DNA from 2 places in the Paenibacillus pedocola genome. Region 1 is predicted to be linked to the other one. Evidence: a T-box and tRNA genes for the amino acid it is inferred to sense, from the RefSeq annotation. Region 1 holds a T-box; the other holds one or more tRNA genes.

What was found. The T-box of region 1 lies ahead of QU597_RS22505 (valine--tRNA ligase). A T-box ahead of a tRNA ligase gene usually reads a tRNA of that ligase, here a tRNA-Val.
Region 2: it has a tRNA-Val gene. The T-box ahead of QU597_RS22505 (valine--tRNA ligase) is inferred to sense a tRNA for this amino acid. The anticodon was not compared.

Annotation. Positions count from the first base shown of each region.
Region 1 covers NZ_CP134223.1:5,078,648-5,084,984, reverse strand. Annotated here, with positions in the region: gene QU597_RS22515 (glycosyltransferase family 4 protein) at 1-565, shown strand, start outside; gene QU597_RS22510 (LysM peptidoglycan-binding domain-containing protein) at 707-2,089, shown strand; T-box leader at 2,292-2,574, shown strand; gene QU597_RS22505 (valine--tRNA ligase) at 2,734-5,370, shown strand; gene QU597_RS22500 (bifunctional folylpolyglutamate synthase/dihydrofolate synthase) at 5,376-6,337, shown strand, end outside.
Region 2 covers NZ_CP134223.1:2,767,470-2,773,806, forward strand. Annotated here, with positions in the region: gene QU597_RS11850 (LamB/YcsF family protein) at 1-423, shown strand, start outside; gene QU597_RS11855 (ammonium transporter) at 530-1,813, opposite strand; gene QU597_RS11860 (P-II family nitrogen regulator) at 1,953-2,300, opposite strand; gene QU597_RS28770 (DUF5131 family protein) at 3,148-3,354, shown strand; gene QU597_RS11865 (hypothetical protein) at 3,611-3,853, opposite strand; gene QU597_RS11870 (hypothetical protein) at 4,182-4,370, shown strand; tRNA gene QU597_RS11875 (tRNA-Val) at 4,508-4,579, opposite strand; gene QU597_RS11880 (cupin domain-containing protein) at 4,748-5,281, shown strand; gene QU597_RS11885 (NUDIX hydrolase) at 5,278-5,709, shown strand; gene QU597_RS11890 (NUDIX hydrolase) at 5,767-6,249, shown strand; gene QU597_RS11895 (hypothetical protein) at 6,221-6,337, opposite strand, start outside.

The DNA of each region.
Region 1 (6,337 bases):
GGACTTTGTTTTATTCCCCGGCAAAATAGACAATATCCCCGCTGCCCTGGCAGAAGCGGATATTTATGTCCAGCCCAGCCTGCAGGATACGCAGCCCTTTTCGGTTACTGAAGCGCAGCTTGCCGGCATTGCCCCGGTTGTAGCCGGTACGTCAGGAATGCCGGAAATGGTACAGCACGGGGTAACGGGCTGGATTGTGCCTCCGGAGAATCCGGAGGCGCTGGCGAAACAGCTGGAACAGCTGCTGGAAGATGACGAGCTGCGGGCCAAGACAGGAAGTGAGGCGAAGTGCTGGGCTGGGCGCAGCCGTTCACTGGATGCGATGGTGGAAGGGACACTCAAGGGATACCGCTTGGCTGCAGGGATGCAGGGATGGCCGCAGCCAAGCGCTGCTGCCGGTATATTGCATTTGATCAAACGGAAAGCCCGGCCTATTCCCGGCGCTTTTCATCCTGCAGATATCCTCAGTCTCACCGACCCCGGTAATCCTCTGGAGCAGATTTTGCGCAGCAGACTTCCGGCAGAATATTGGATTCCCGACGCCAGCATCCTCTCCGGTAAGTGAAGTAACCCGTGACTTATGCTGTTGTGTCCAAAATAGTCATGCCTTCCTGATTGAAGCATATACATGAGTGGAGTAACATTTTGGGCTTATACTCTGGGCTTGTCTCAGAGTTAGATTATGCCAAGAAGGAGGACATTTCCCGTGTTTGACCAGTCCCACGGCTTGCGGTTTGATATTTATGAACGCATCCACCTACCTGCAGAACTTCCGGGAATAGCTGAGCTGGAAGAGGTGGAGCTGATTCCGGATATTCAGGTGATTCAGCGGGAGGACCGGGCCGAGCTCTACGGCCAGCTGCTGCTCACCGGACTTTACCGGGGAGAGAATGACCGGACCGAGCGTCTGGAGCATTCCATTCCCGTTGAAATCACAGTTCCGCTGACCCGGGTCAGTTCACTTGATGACATAGGGGTGGAGATCGAAAACTTCGATGTTGACCTGCTTACAATGCGTACTGTCAACATAACAGGCGTGCTCTCCCTGCGGGGAATCGGCGGAACGGATACTGGGGCCGCCTGGCAGCAGGAAGAATACACAGTTGCTTATTCTCCGGAGGATGAAGGCCGGGGAAGTGATGCTCCGGCTGAACCCCGTGAGCATGATAACGATGCCCTGTATGAGAATTCGCTGTGGACCTACGGCGAAGGTGCGGCTGAAGCCCCGGCAGATGAACACGAGAATGCTGTCTTTACAGCAGAAGCTCCAATAAATCCGCTTTTCGTGGAAGGCTCTGTCTACACTCAGCCGGCAGGCTCATCAGCACAGCTGCAGAAGGACAAGGAAGCGAAGCTGCGGACGCATAGCTTTGATTCCCACAAAGGCAATGCAGAGCCGCTTTCCGGACACTTTTTTGGTGCTCGGGAGAAGGCGGAAGCTGCCAATACGCTTAACTCTCCGGAATTAGCGCAAGTCTCAGGCAGTGCTTTCCCGGATGCTGTTATACCTGCTGCAGCACAAGTGACTGATTTTGAAGAAAACGCAGCTGGGGCAGGGGATTATGCGGGTAACCGGGAAGAACCTACGGTTGCTGCCGAAGCAGAGGATAATGCTCCGCCTGAGGTTCAGGCTCAGGATGAAGAGGTGCTCCCCGAGCCAGCAGAATATAAGGAGAATGAAGTCTTTCATTCACCGGAGACGCTGCCCGCCCAGGAAGAAAAGACTGACTTGAAAATCGCTTTAGGAAGCAAGAAGGAAGAAGAGACCCCTGCAAAGGAGCATCTCACATTTTCTTCATTGCTCAGTTCAAGCCGTGCCCATAAGGAGCAGGAGACTGCCGCCCTGAGCGGAGCGGTTCCTGCTGCGCCTATTCCTGAGGCCGGGAATGATAGTGAATGGAAGAGCCGCTTCATCGGCGGATTGGGCGGCGCGGATCTGTTCCGCAAAGTCCGGCTCTGCATTGTACAGCGGGAAGATACTCTGGACACTATTGCCGAGAAATATCAGCTGAGTGCACGGGAACTGGTCATGTACAACCGGCTGTCCGGCCAGAATGTGGAAGAAGGTCAGGTCTTATACATTCCTTAGAGCTTTGTGAACGGCATGAATAGGTACGAAAGAAATCTCTCCTTATAAAATGGTTGGTCGCACTTCCATTTTTCAGAAAGGAGAGGTTTCTTTTTGTATTTCGCCAAATATTTTATTTAGGCGGTATAAGTCCCGCGGTTTGTGCGTATGCTGGTTGACTAGGAATAGCACTAACTGTATTATGGGATTAAGTAAAACTTAGCTAAAGACTGGGAACGGGAAGAGTAGGCGGTCAGCCCTTCAGAGAGCGGAATTGTAATTGCTGTGAATTTCCGCAGGATGCAGCCACCGAAGTCGCCCCGGAGTCGCCCTTCTGAATGCATACCCTGAATCAGGGCTGCAGTGTAGGATGTGGCCGGATGCAGCCGTTATCTGCGTGAGTGTCGCGCTAAGCTCTGGAACCGTAAGGTACCCGGGCAGAGGTTTATTTTCTGTTAGCGCGAAACAAAGGTGGTACCGCGAAAGAATGGCCTTTCGTCCTTTGAGACGAAAGGCCTTTTTGTATTTTCATGACCACAAACAATACAGTTATCTTAATGGAGGTTCAGAACATGGCTGATCACAACACTAATGCGGCAGCGGAGCTGCCGGACACGCAGGCTGCGGCAGACAATGCCGCTGCTGACAATAATGCCAAGAGCGAAATGCCGACTACATATGATCCGAAGGCGGCAGAGCAGAAATGGTACACCTACTGGATGGAGAACGAATTCTTCAAGGCCGGCATGCGGCCTGATGCCGAGCCTTACAGCATCGTAATTCCCCCGCCGAACGTAACGGGCATGCTGCACATCGGGCATGCGCTGGATTTCACGCTGCAGGATATCCTGATCCGCACCAAGCGGATGCAGGGCTTCGACACCCTGTGGCTGCCGGGAACGGACCATGCCGGGATCGCTACCCAGACCAAGGTGGAGCAAAAGCTACGCCAGCAGGGAATTTCACGCCATGATCTCGGGCGCGAGAAATTCCTGGAGCAGGTATGGGCCTGGAAAGAGCAGTATGCCGAAACCATTCACGGGCAATGGGCGAAGATGGGGCTGTCTCTGGACTATTCGCGTGAGCGGTTTACTCTGGATGAAGGATTGACCAAAGGGGTACGCCAAGTCTTTGTTGAGCTGTACCGCAAAGGCCTGATCTACCGCGGCAAGCGTATTATCAACTGGGATCCGGCTGCGCGTACCGCATTGTCGGACATCGAAGTAGAATATAAGGAAGTTAACGGACACCTGTATCACCTGCGTTATCCACTTAAGGACGGCAGCGGCTTTATTACGGTAGCGACTACACGTCCTGAGACGATGCTGGGTGATACAGCGGTAGCGGTGCATCCTAAAGATGAACGCTACAAAGACCTGATCGGCAAAACTCTGATTCTGCCGATTATCGGCCGGGAGATTCCGGTTATTGCCGATGATTATGTAGAGAAGGAATTCGGCAGCGGTGCGGTGAAGATCACTCCGGCCCATGATCCGAACGACTTCGAAGTAGGTCTGCGCCATAACCTGCCGCAGATTAATGTGATGGACGAAGGCGGCACGATGAATGAGGAAGCCGGACCTTACCAGGGTCAGGACCGCAGCGAATGCCGCAAGAATATCGTTGCTGATCTGAAGGAGCAGGGTGTTCTGATCTCCATCGAGGACCATGTGCATCAGGTTGGACACAGCGAGCGTTCCGGGGCAGTAGTTGAGCCTTACCTGTCCACCCAATGGTTCGTTAAGATGCAGCCGCTGGCCGAAGCCGCCATCACTGCACAGAAGAACGGTGAAGGCGTTAACTTCGTGCCGGACCGTTTTGAGAAAACCTATCTGAACTGGATCGAAAATGTACGTGACTGGTGTATTTCCCGCCAATTGTGGTGGGGACACCGCATCCCGGCCTGGTACTCTGAGTCTACGGGTGAAGTGTTTGTAGCGTATTCCATCGAAGAAGCCCGCGAAATCAGCGGTCTTGATGATCTGAAGCAGGATGAGGATGTTCTCGATACCTGGTTCAGCTCCAATCTGTGGCCGTTCGCCACACTCGGCTGGCCGGATGAGAACAGCAGCGATTATCAGCGCTTTTATCCGAATAACGTCCTGGTTACCGGCTATGACATCATTTACTTCTGGGTAGCGCGCATGATCTTCTCCGCACTCGAATTTACCGGCAAGAAGCCGTTTGGTGATGTCTTCATGCACGGTCTGGTACGTGATGCAGAAGGACGTAAAATGTCCAAATCGCTTGGCAACGGGATTGATCCGCTGGATGTGATCGAGCAGTATGGTGCGGATGCCATGCGGTACATGATTTCAACGGGCAGCACGGCCGGACAGGATCTGCGTTTCCGTATGGAGAAGGTAGAGCAGGCGCGTAATTTTGCCAATAAGATCTGGAATGCTTCCCGCTTCGCACTGATGAATCTGGAAGGCGTAAGCTTTGCAGATATTGACATTACGGGTGAGCTTACTACGGCGGACCGCTGGATTTTACACCGCCTGAACGAAACTTCTCGCGATATTACGCGTCTAATTGACTCGTACGAGTACGGTGAGACTGGCCGTCTCCTGTACAACTTCATTTGGGATGATCTGTGTGACTGGTATATCGAGTTCGCGAAGCTGTCGCTTTATGGTGCGGATGCAGCCGCCAAAGCCAAGACCCAATCAGTGCTTGCCTATGTGCTGGACCGCACGCTGCGCCTGATTCATCCGTTCATGCCGTTCATTACCGAGGAAATCTGGCAGCATCTGCCGCATGAGGGTGAGACGATTACCCTGGCGCAGTGGCCTGTGTACGATGCGGCGCTTGAGAACCCTGAGGCCGTTGCAGAAATGAACCTGCTGATGGATGTTATCCGTGCGGTTCGTAACATCCGTGCTGAAGTGAACGTGCCGATGAGTAAAAAGGTTGAGCTGATCATCAAAGCCGGCAGCGAAGAAACGCTCAGCATCATTACCCGCAACGATAATTACATCGGGCGTTTCTGCAATACTTCTTCGTTCGAAGCAGGCCTTAATCCGCAAACTCCGGATAAGGTTATGTCCGCAGTAGTTACAGGAGCAGAGCTCCTGCTGCCGCTATCCGGTCTGATCGATATCGAACAGGAAATTATCCGTCTGGAAAAAGAAGTGCAGACGCTGAACAGCGAAGTAGAACGCGTAGAGAAGAAGCTTGGCAACCAAGGGTTTGTTGCCAAGGCACCGGCTAAAGTCATCGAAGAGGAACGGGCTAAGCAGGCGGACTATTCCGCTAAGCGCGAGAAAGTGCTGGCCCGCATCGCAGAGCTGAGAGGATAAGGGACATGGAAGAGATGATCGGGAGCGGCGGTACCGCTCCCTTAAGTTCTTATACAGAAGCGGTCGACTGGATTAACGGTCTTATTCCTTTCGGCATCCGTCCGGGGCTGGAGCGGATCGAAGTGCTGATGGAGAAGCTGGGCAATCCGCACCGCAAGCTGAAGTTCATTCATGTAGCGGGGACGAACGGCAAAGGCTCGACCTGCGCTTTTTTGACAAGTGTGCTGCTGAAGAGCGGGTATAGCGTTGGAACGTTCACTTCTCCCTATATCACCAAATTCACCAACCGTTTTCAGTATAATGGCATGGATATTCCTGAAGAGACGCTCGCTGAGCTTGCAGAGAAGCTGCGTCCGCTTGTCGAAGAAATTGCCGGGACTGACCTGGGTTCACCTACGATGTTTGAGGTGGCTACGGCGCTGGCTATCCTCTACTATGCGGAGCGTTGTTATCCCGATGTAGTCGTATGGGAGACGGGTCTTGGGGGAAGGCTGGATGTAACGAACATCGTGACGCCAGTCGTGTCCGTGATTACAAATGTCGGCCATGATCATACCGATGTGCTGGGAGATACCCTGGAGAAGATTGCCGGTGAGAAAGCCGGAATCATCAAGCCCGGAGTTCCTGTAGTCAGCTGCGTGAGCCAGCCCGAAGTGATCGCTGTGCTTAAGGCCAAAGCGGCTGCCTGCCGCTCGACCCTCTATCTGGCGGGAGAAGATTTCAGCTATGATCTGACGGGGATTGAGGATGGTGTACAGCGGTTTAACTTTAAAGGCCCGTTCCGTTCGCTGAACGTTGGCATTGGCATGAAAGGCGAGCATCAGCTGAGTAATGCGGCCGGGGCCATGATGACGCTGGAGGTTCTTCGTCAATACATGGCGTTCATGCTGGAGGACGAGGATGTGCTGGAAGGCTTTAAGAATACGTTCTGGGCTGGAAGGCTGGAGGAAGTAGGCCGCTCTCCGCG
Region 2 (6,337 bases), 2.3 Mb from region 1:
GCTGTTTCCGCAGGACTGGCGGAGGCGATTGCAGAGGCCGTGTACCGAATCGATCCGGAGCTTATTCTAGTCGGCCTGGCTGGGAGCGAACTGATCCGGGCGGCCAAGAATACCGGGCTTCGCAGTGCCAGTGAGGTATTCGCCGACCGAACTTACCAGCGTGACGGATCATTAACGCCCAGAAGCGAGGCGGGCGCACTGATCACGGATAAACAACAGTCGTTGCAGCAGGTCCTGAAGATGGTAACAGAAGGTAAGGTGCGCTCCATTGGGGGAGAGAATATGCATATCGCCGCGGAGACAATCTGCCTGCATGGCGACTCTTCCCACGCCGTAGAATTTGCATCGTCCATCCGCTGCTTATTGGAGACAGAGGGAGTGTCGGTACGGAGCCTGAGCCATACAACTAAGCGCTTATCTTGAACAATATGCACACTATCACCCGTATAACAAAAGAAACCTCGCTTTAGAAATGGCAGGCTGTACTCCATTTTCTAAAGTGAGGTTTCTTAATTGTACTTGCGGTCTTCTAATCCTCTGAACCGGTTCTAAGGAGCAAAGCTTCATCCAGACCAGGCTGATCGCTGAACCGTTCCAGCTCGTTATATGCAGGGATACCATGCATAGCCATGTCCAAACCTTCTTCTTCCTCAGAGGCATTGACCCGCAGACCAACGGTTTTCTGAATCAGCTTGGCCGCAGCGTAGCTCATTACAAATCCCCATACCATGACTACGGCCACACCTAGCAGCTGAACACCCAGCTGGTGAAACTGTCCTGTGGTGAATAAGCCTTCCTGTTTATCAAAAAGCCCCACAGCTAACGTACCGAATGCTCCGTTAATTCCGTGTACCGCAACCGCTCCGACTGGGTCATCCACCTGCAGCTTATCGATGGCAAGCGTTCCCCAAATCACCAGGATACCGGCAATCAGACCAATAAGAATGGCCGAGTAGGGAGTTACAAACGCGCAGCCTGCTGTAATCGCAACGAGACCGGCCAGTGCACCGTTCATAGTCATACTCGGATCCGCTTTACCAAAACGGAACATCGTGTAAACCATAGCGGAAGTCCCTCCTGCAGCAGCAGCCAGCATAGTATTTAAGGCAATAACGGAAAGGTTAAGATCCGCAGCATTCAAGGTGCTTCCGGCATTAAAGCCAAACCAGCCAAACCAGAGGATAAAAGTACCTGCTGATGCCAGTGGAATATTACTCGGTGCAAACACGTTCACACTGCCATCGGTGTTGAATCTTCCACGGCGAGGGCCCAGAACTTTGGCGAAGGCCAGCGCAGCAGCTCCCCCGAGGGCATGTATAGCGGCTGACCCGGCGAAATCCTTCATTCCGAGACTAGCCAGCCAGCCGTCCGGGTTCCAGACCCAGTGTCCGGAGACCGGATATAATATCGCTGCCACAAAAAAGGCGATGAGGATATAAGCTTTAAAGGACATCCGCTCAGCTACCGCGCCGGAGATAATCGAGATGGCTGCGATGGCGAAGCCGATCTGAAATAATACGTAAGCTGATAATGGGAGATTTAAATCTATAGGCAGAGACTGGGAAGCTCCCCAAAAATTAAAGCTAATGATTCCGGCAAAATCTTTTCCGAACATAATTCCAAAGCCAATCAGGAAAAATGCCAGAACTCCGACTGTAAGATCTACAAAAATCTTCATGGTGACATTCACCGCGTTCTTCGTCCGCACAAAACCTGCTTCGAGCAGGCTAAAGCCGCCCTCCATAAACAAAACCATAGCAGCAGCAAGCACTACCCAAACCGTATTTAATGCCATATCCGTTCCGGCGTTCATGATGTTACCCTCCCTGTCACTTTTACAACATAGTAATGATATAAGGAGAGTGTAGAGAATGTCAACTTCAAATGTTATGTTAGCTTACATAGAATCCGGTTAAAAACGTCTGCTCATTTGCACTTTATGACATATTGGGCTATTTTAACTCGTCGATCGTATCATCGGTTTCGCCGGTTCGGATGTTGTACATTTCAAGGAGGGGCAGCACGAAAATTTTACCGTCTCCCATTTCTCCGGTCTGGGCGGTAGCAATAATGGTCTTAATCGTTTCTTCGACTTTATGGTCGGAGACGACGATTTCCAGCTTTATTTTATGGTGCAAATTAACGGTATACGATTTCCCTCTGTACACTCCGGTTGTGTTTTTTTGCTGGCCGCGCCCCTGGGCCTGGGTAACAGTGAATCCCGTGACTTGAATCGTACGGAGTGCATCGATGACTTCTCTTAGTTTCTCGGGGCGAATAATCGCTTCAACTTTTTTCATATATATCCTCCAGAATCAGTGTATCTGCTATGTGAATTGTACCACAACATTTGCACTCATAGGTATTTCAAAAAATATGACTTTAGCAATGAGAAGCGTTAAAAAGTTTTTTGGTAGCGCTGTATTTTGTAGCAGAGAGTTGACGGTGATTATCACCATTACCTGATTCTACTAACCGATCAGGTCCTTAAATCGCCTAATTGAAGTGCCAATTCCGGCTTCATTATATGTACACAATTCCGAAGAGGTCTCTAGTTCCTGTTTCAGATTGCAGATTGTAAGGAATATGGGCTGCGATAGTGTGGACGGTACGGGATACAGCATGTTTCCGGACACGAACTTTCCGGGTGCACTCAAATACATGCGGCACGATCAAGTAGCAATAGTTTTCGAAGAATCAATATGTGGGCATAGCCCCTAAAAGGGGAGAGAAACGATGCATCCGGAATGCAATTATTGTGACAACGTATTTCTGCCAAGTAATTATGACGGCGACCTGGTCTACAGCAGCTACGGAGCTAAGTAGGAGGATGCTCGAATCTTGGTTGAAGATGAACAATACGTTGATGAGGACTGAGGGAGGGTTAAACATCCCCCCTTATAAATCCTACTTTTTCTTACGTTTGTTCAGGAACCCTATCCAACAACTAGTAGCTGCGAGGAACGCAAGAATAACTGGCACCAATTGATTATTAGACAAGCTAATACACCCCCAGTATTCCAAATGCTAGCATTAAATAATTTTGGATTATGTACTTTATATCACCGAAGGAGATAAACAATATGAGCGGCAAAACGGGTAATGAATGGGCAAACGCGGCTACCTTCCGGTTCCTAAGCTGTACCGTTGCTGGGGGTAGTAATCTATCATGGCATATGTAAGACGTCAAATGATCAGTACGGCGGCCAGTTAACCGGGTCAACTACCAGCATAGATTGGCTCATCGTCGGCGGAGAAAGCGGCCATAAAGCCCAACCTATGCATCCATGGTGGGTGCAGGAGCTTTGGGACAAGTGTCAGGCTGCCGGCGTCCCTTTCTTCTTCAAACAGTGAGGGGAGTGGAAAGAGACCCAAGCTCTACGATGCAACGAGCCGGCGATTTAAAGGCAAGCAGGTAGCTGGCAGGGAACTGGACGGCAGAACATGGAATGAATCTCGGGGATGGTTACAGTATTGACGTAGTAGACGCAAACTGTGCAGTAAGGTGGGGCGTAGGTACCGAAATTTCTAACGAGGGTAGCTCACAATGAATGTCGTTGTTTTGTTGAACTAACGTTACCCGTTCCATGAACGCTAAGTATATTGCTATTTAATTAATAATATCGTGTTGTTGACCCTCTTTTGGGTCTTTTATAACAACCCATTGGTCCTGTATAACTTTGTACTTTTCAATGCAGTAGTCAAAAGCTTCATCAAACGTTTCAAACCATAAATCGGCAAATCCACTCTTATCTTCTTGTGTATCATACAAAAAAACATAAACTCCATTTTCATTATCGTAAATCATAAGCTTTCTAACATCATTAACATGTTCTTTAAGAAGGGCATACATTCGCACTTCGTTACCCCCAATTCATTTTTGCACCATTTTACCATTAAACAAATCAGCTCGGTAGCTAAATGAGTTTTTTTGCCAAGAGTCATAGTGACTGTTGAATAGTACGACGATACCAGGGAGTAGGAGTATCCCTCCTCTCCCAAAGGTTCAATAAATTACTTCTTCTTTTTGAAGAAACCAAACAAAAACAAGAGAATTAAAATAACGATTATAAATTTCATCGGTATCACCTCATTTTTTGGGATTATAGCATGATCTGCACGATTGATATAGGGGGTAGAGGATGTAAAAGCCTTCCTCTCCCGCAGGGAGGATATAAGCAATGGGTGAATCGAACAGGGCCATTAATAAATCAACATCAGATTATCCTTCAGCTCTCACGGCACAGAAGTTGAAGAAGTACTGGGCATCGGAAAACGTCAAACATATTAAATTTTGGACTATTTCATGTGGTACGGGTTTTGCAAAAATGATAAGAATATCTAAAGAACTCTTCCTGTTGGAAGGATAAAAAAGCTGGTGCCGAAGATGGCACCAGCTTTTACTTTAGTCTAGTACGGGGTACCATATCGGCACCAATACCATTTGTGATTTGATATGAGGAGGAGGAAAAGAAAAAAAGCCTTGGTATACAAGGCTTTTTGCGTATAGGACGGATGGGGTTCGAACCCATGACCCCTACCCTGTCAAGATAGTGCTCTCCCGCTGAGCTACCGTCCTGCAACGAAATTTATAATACCACAGGATGTCAGGTGAGCGCAATATTTTTTTCAGGGATAAGGTTAATCGTGGTTTTTAGGTATTGTGAATGAAATTGAAAATTATGGTAAAGTAAACGGATATCATGGTATCTTAAGTGGGACGAATTAATAAAGGGAGTGAGCGGAAATGGCGACGATTTTTAATGAACACAATATTTCTTTTACACAAAAACAGTCTCCGGTACCGGAGTTTGCCTGGCATACCAGTGAAAGGCTGGCGAATATGGTCGGTTCGAAACATTTGATCTTTGATATCCGGTCACTCGATCCGGGAAAGTATTCTTACCCTTATCATTTTCATAGAAATGCGGAAGAGATCTTTGTGATTATGGAAGGAAAGGCAATGCTCAGAACGCCAAAAGGAATTGAGGAGCTGGGCACAGGCGATGTTGTGTTTTTTGAAACAGGTCCGGAAGGAGCACATCAGCTGTTTAATCATACAGAGGCGCCATGCAAGTACTTGGATCTGCGGACGAATAACGGATTAGATGTGGCGGAGTATCCTGATTCCGGAAAAATCAATATTTTGCCGTACGAAGAGCTGTATCAATCCGAAGACCGGGTGGATTATTACAAAGGCGAAGACAAGACCCGGGAGAAGTGGGAGCAGCTATCCGGAAGTTCTTCCAGCTATTCTGACAAAGGGGATAACAGCCAGTGAAAGTAACGATGCATGAGACAGATGTAGATGAAGCTGTATTAAAGTATGTGGTTATTGTTGCGAGACAGGGTGAGCAGTGGGTAATGGCAAAGCATCGGGAACGGTCGACATGGGAGTTTGCCGGCGGACATATTGAGCCGAATGAATCCCCGGATGAAGCTGCGGCCAGAGAGCTGTTCGAGGAGACTGGAGCGGAGGAATACACCTTATATCCAATTTGCATTTACTCGGTTGTCAGTGAAGGAGTCCCCGAGAGCTTCGGCAAACTCTATCTGGCAGCCGTTCATAAGTTCGGACAACTCCCGCAATATGAAATGGGGGAAATTAAGAGCTTTGCGGAAATACCTGAAGAAGTAACGTACCCGATGATCTACCCTTCGCTTATGGCCAAGGTGAAAGATTTCATGAGGCAGGATGAGCAGGTCTAACTAGCTGTATAAGGCAAGGCTTAATGAATAATTAATTATTGATTTGGAGGTGCCGTCATGGCAATGCCCGTTCATATTGTAGCGGTCGGGGGAATTGTTGAAAATGAGCAAGGTGAGATTCTTTTAGTCAAAACCTTTCATGGAGGCTGGGTGTTTCCCGGCGGGCAGGTGGAATCGGGGGAGAATCTGCTGGATGCGCTGGTAAGGGAAATCCGGGAAGAGAGCGGAATCGAGACGGAAGTCTCCCATTTAATTGGCGTCTATTCCAATACAGGAATGTACAAATGGCATGATGGTGTAACAGATGTGCCTACCAAAGTGATGCTAGATTATGTATGCAGACCGGTGGGTGGTACATTAGCGGTTTCTGAGGAGACGTCGGAGAGCTGCTGGACCGCAAAAGAGAACGTGCTGAATATGATCACGAGCGCTGCGATCCGGACGCGTTATCAGGCTTATCTGGATTTTAAGGGTCAAGTAGCTTACATGGCCTATGAGACCAGACCTGAATTTACAGTGAGTGTGACGAGACATATTTAGATTTTATCCAATCGAGAATAAGCCCTGCAGCCAAAAAAGTTGCAAAGTGAAAGAGGTAGGCGGGAAACCTTAGCGCAATCAGCGCACT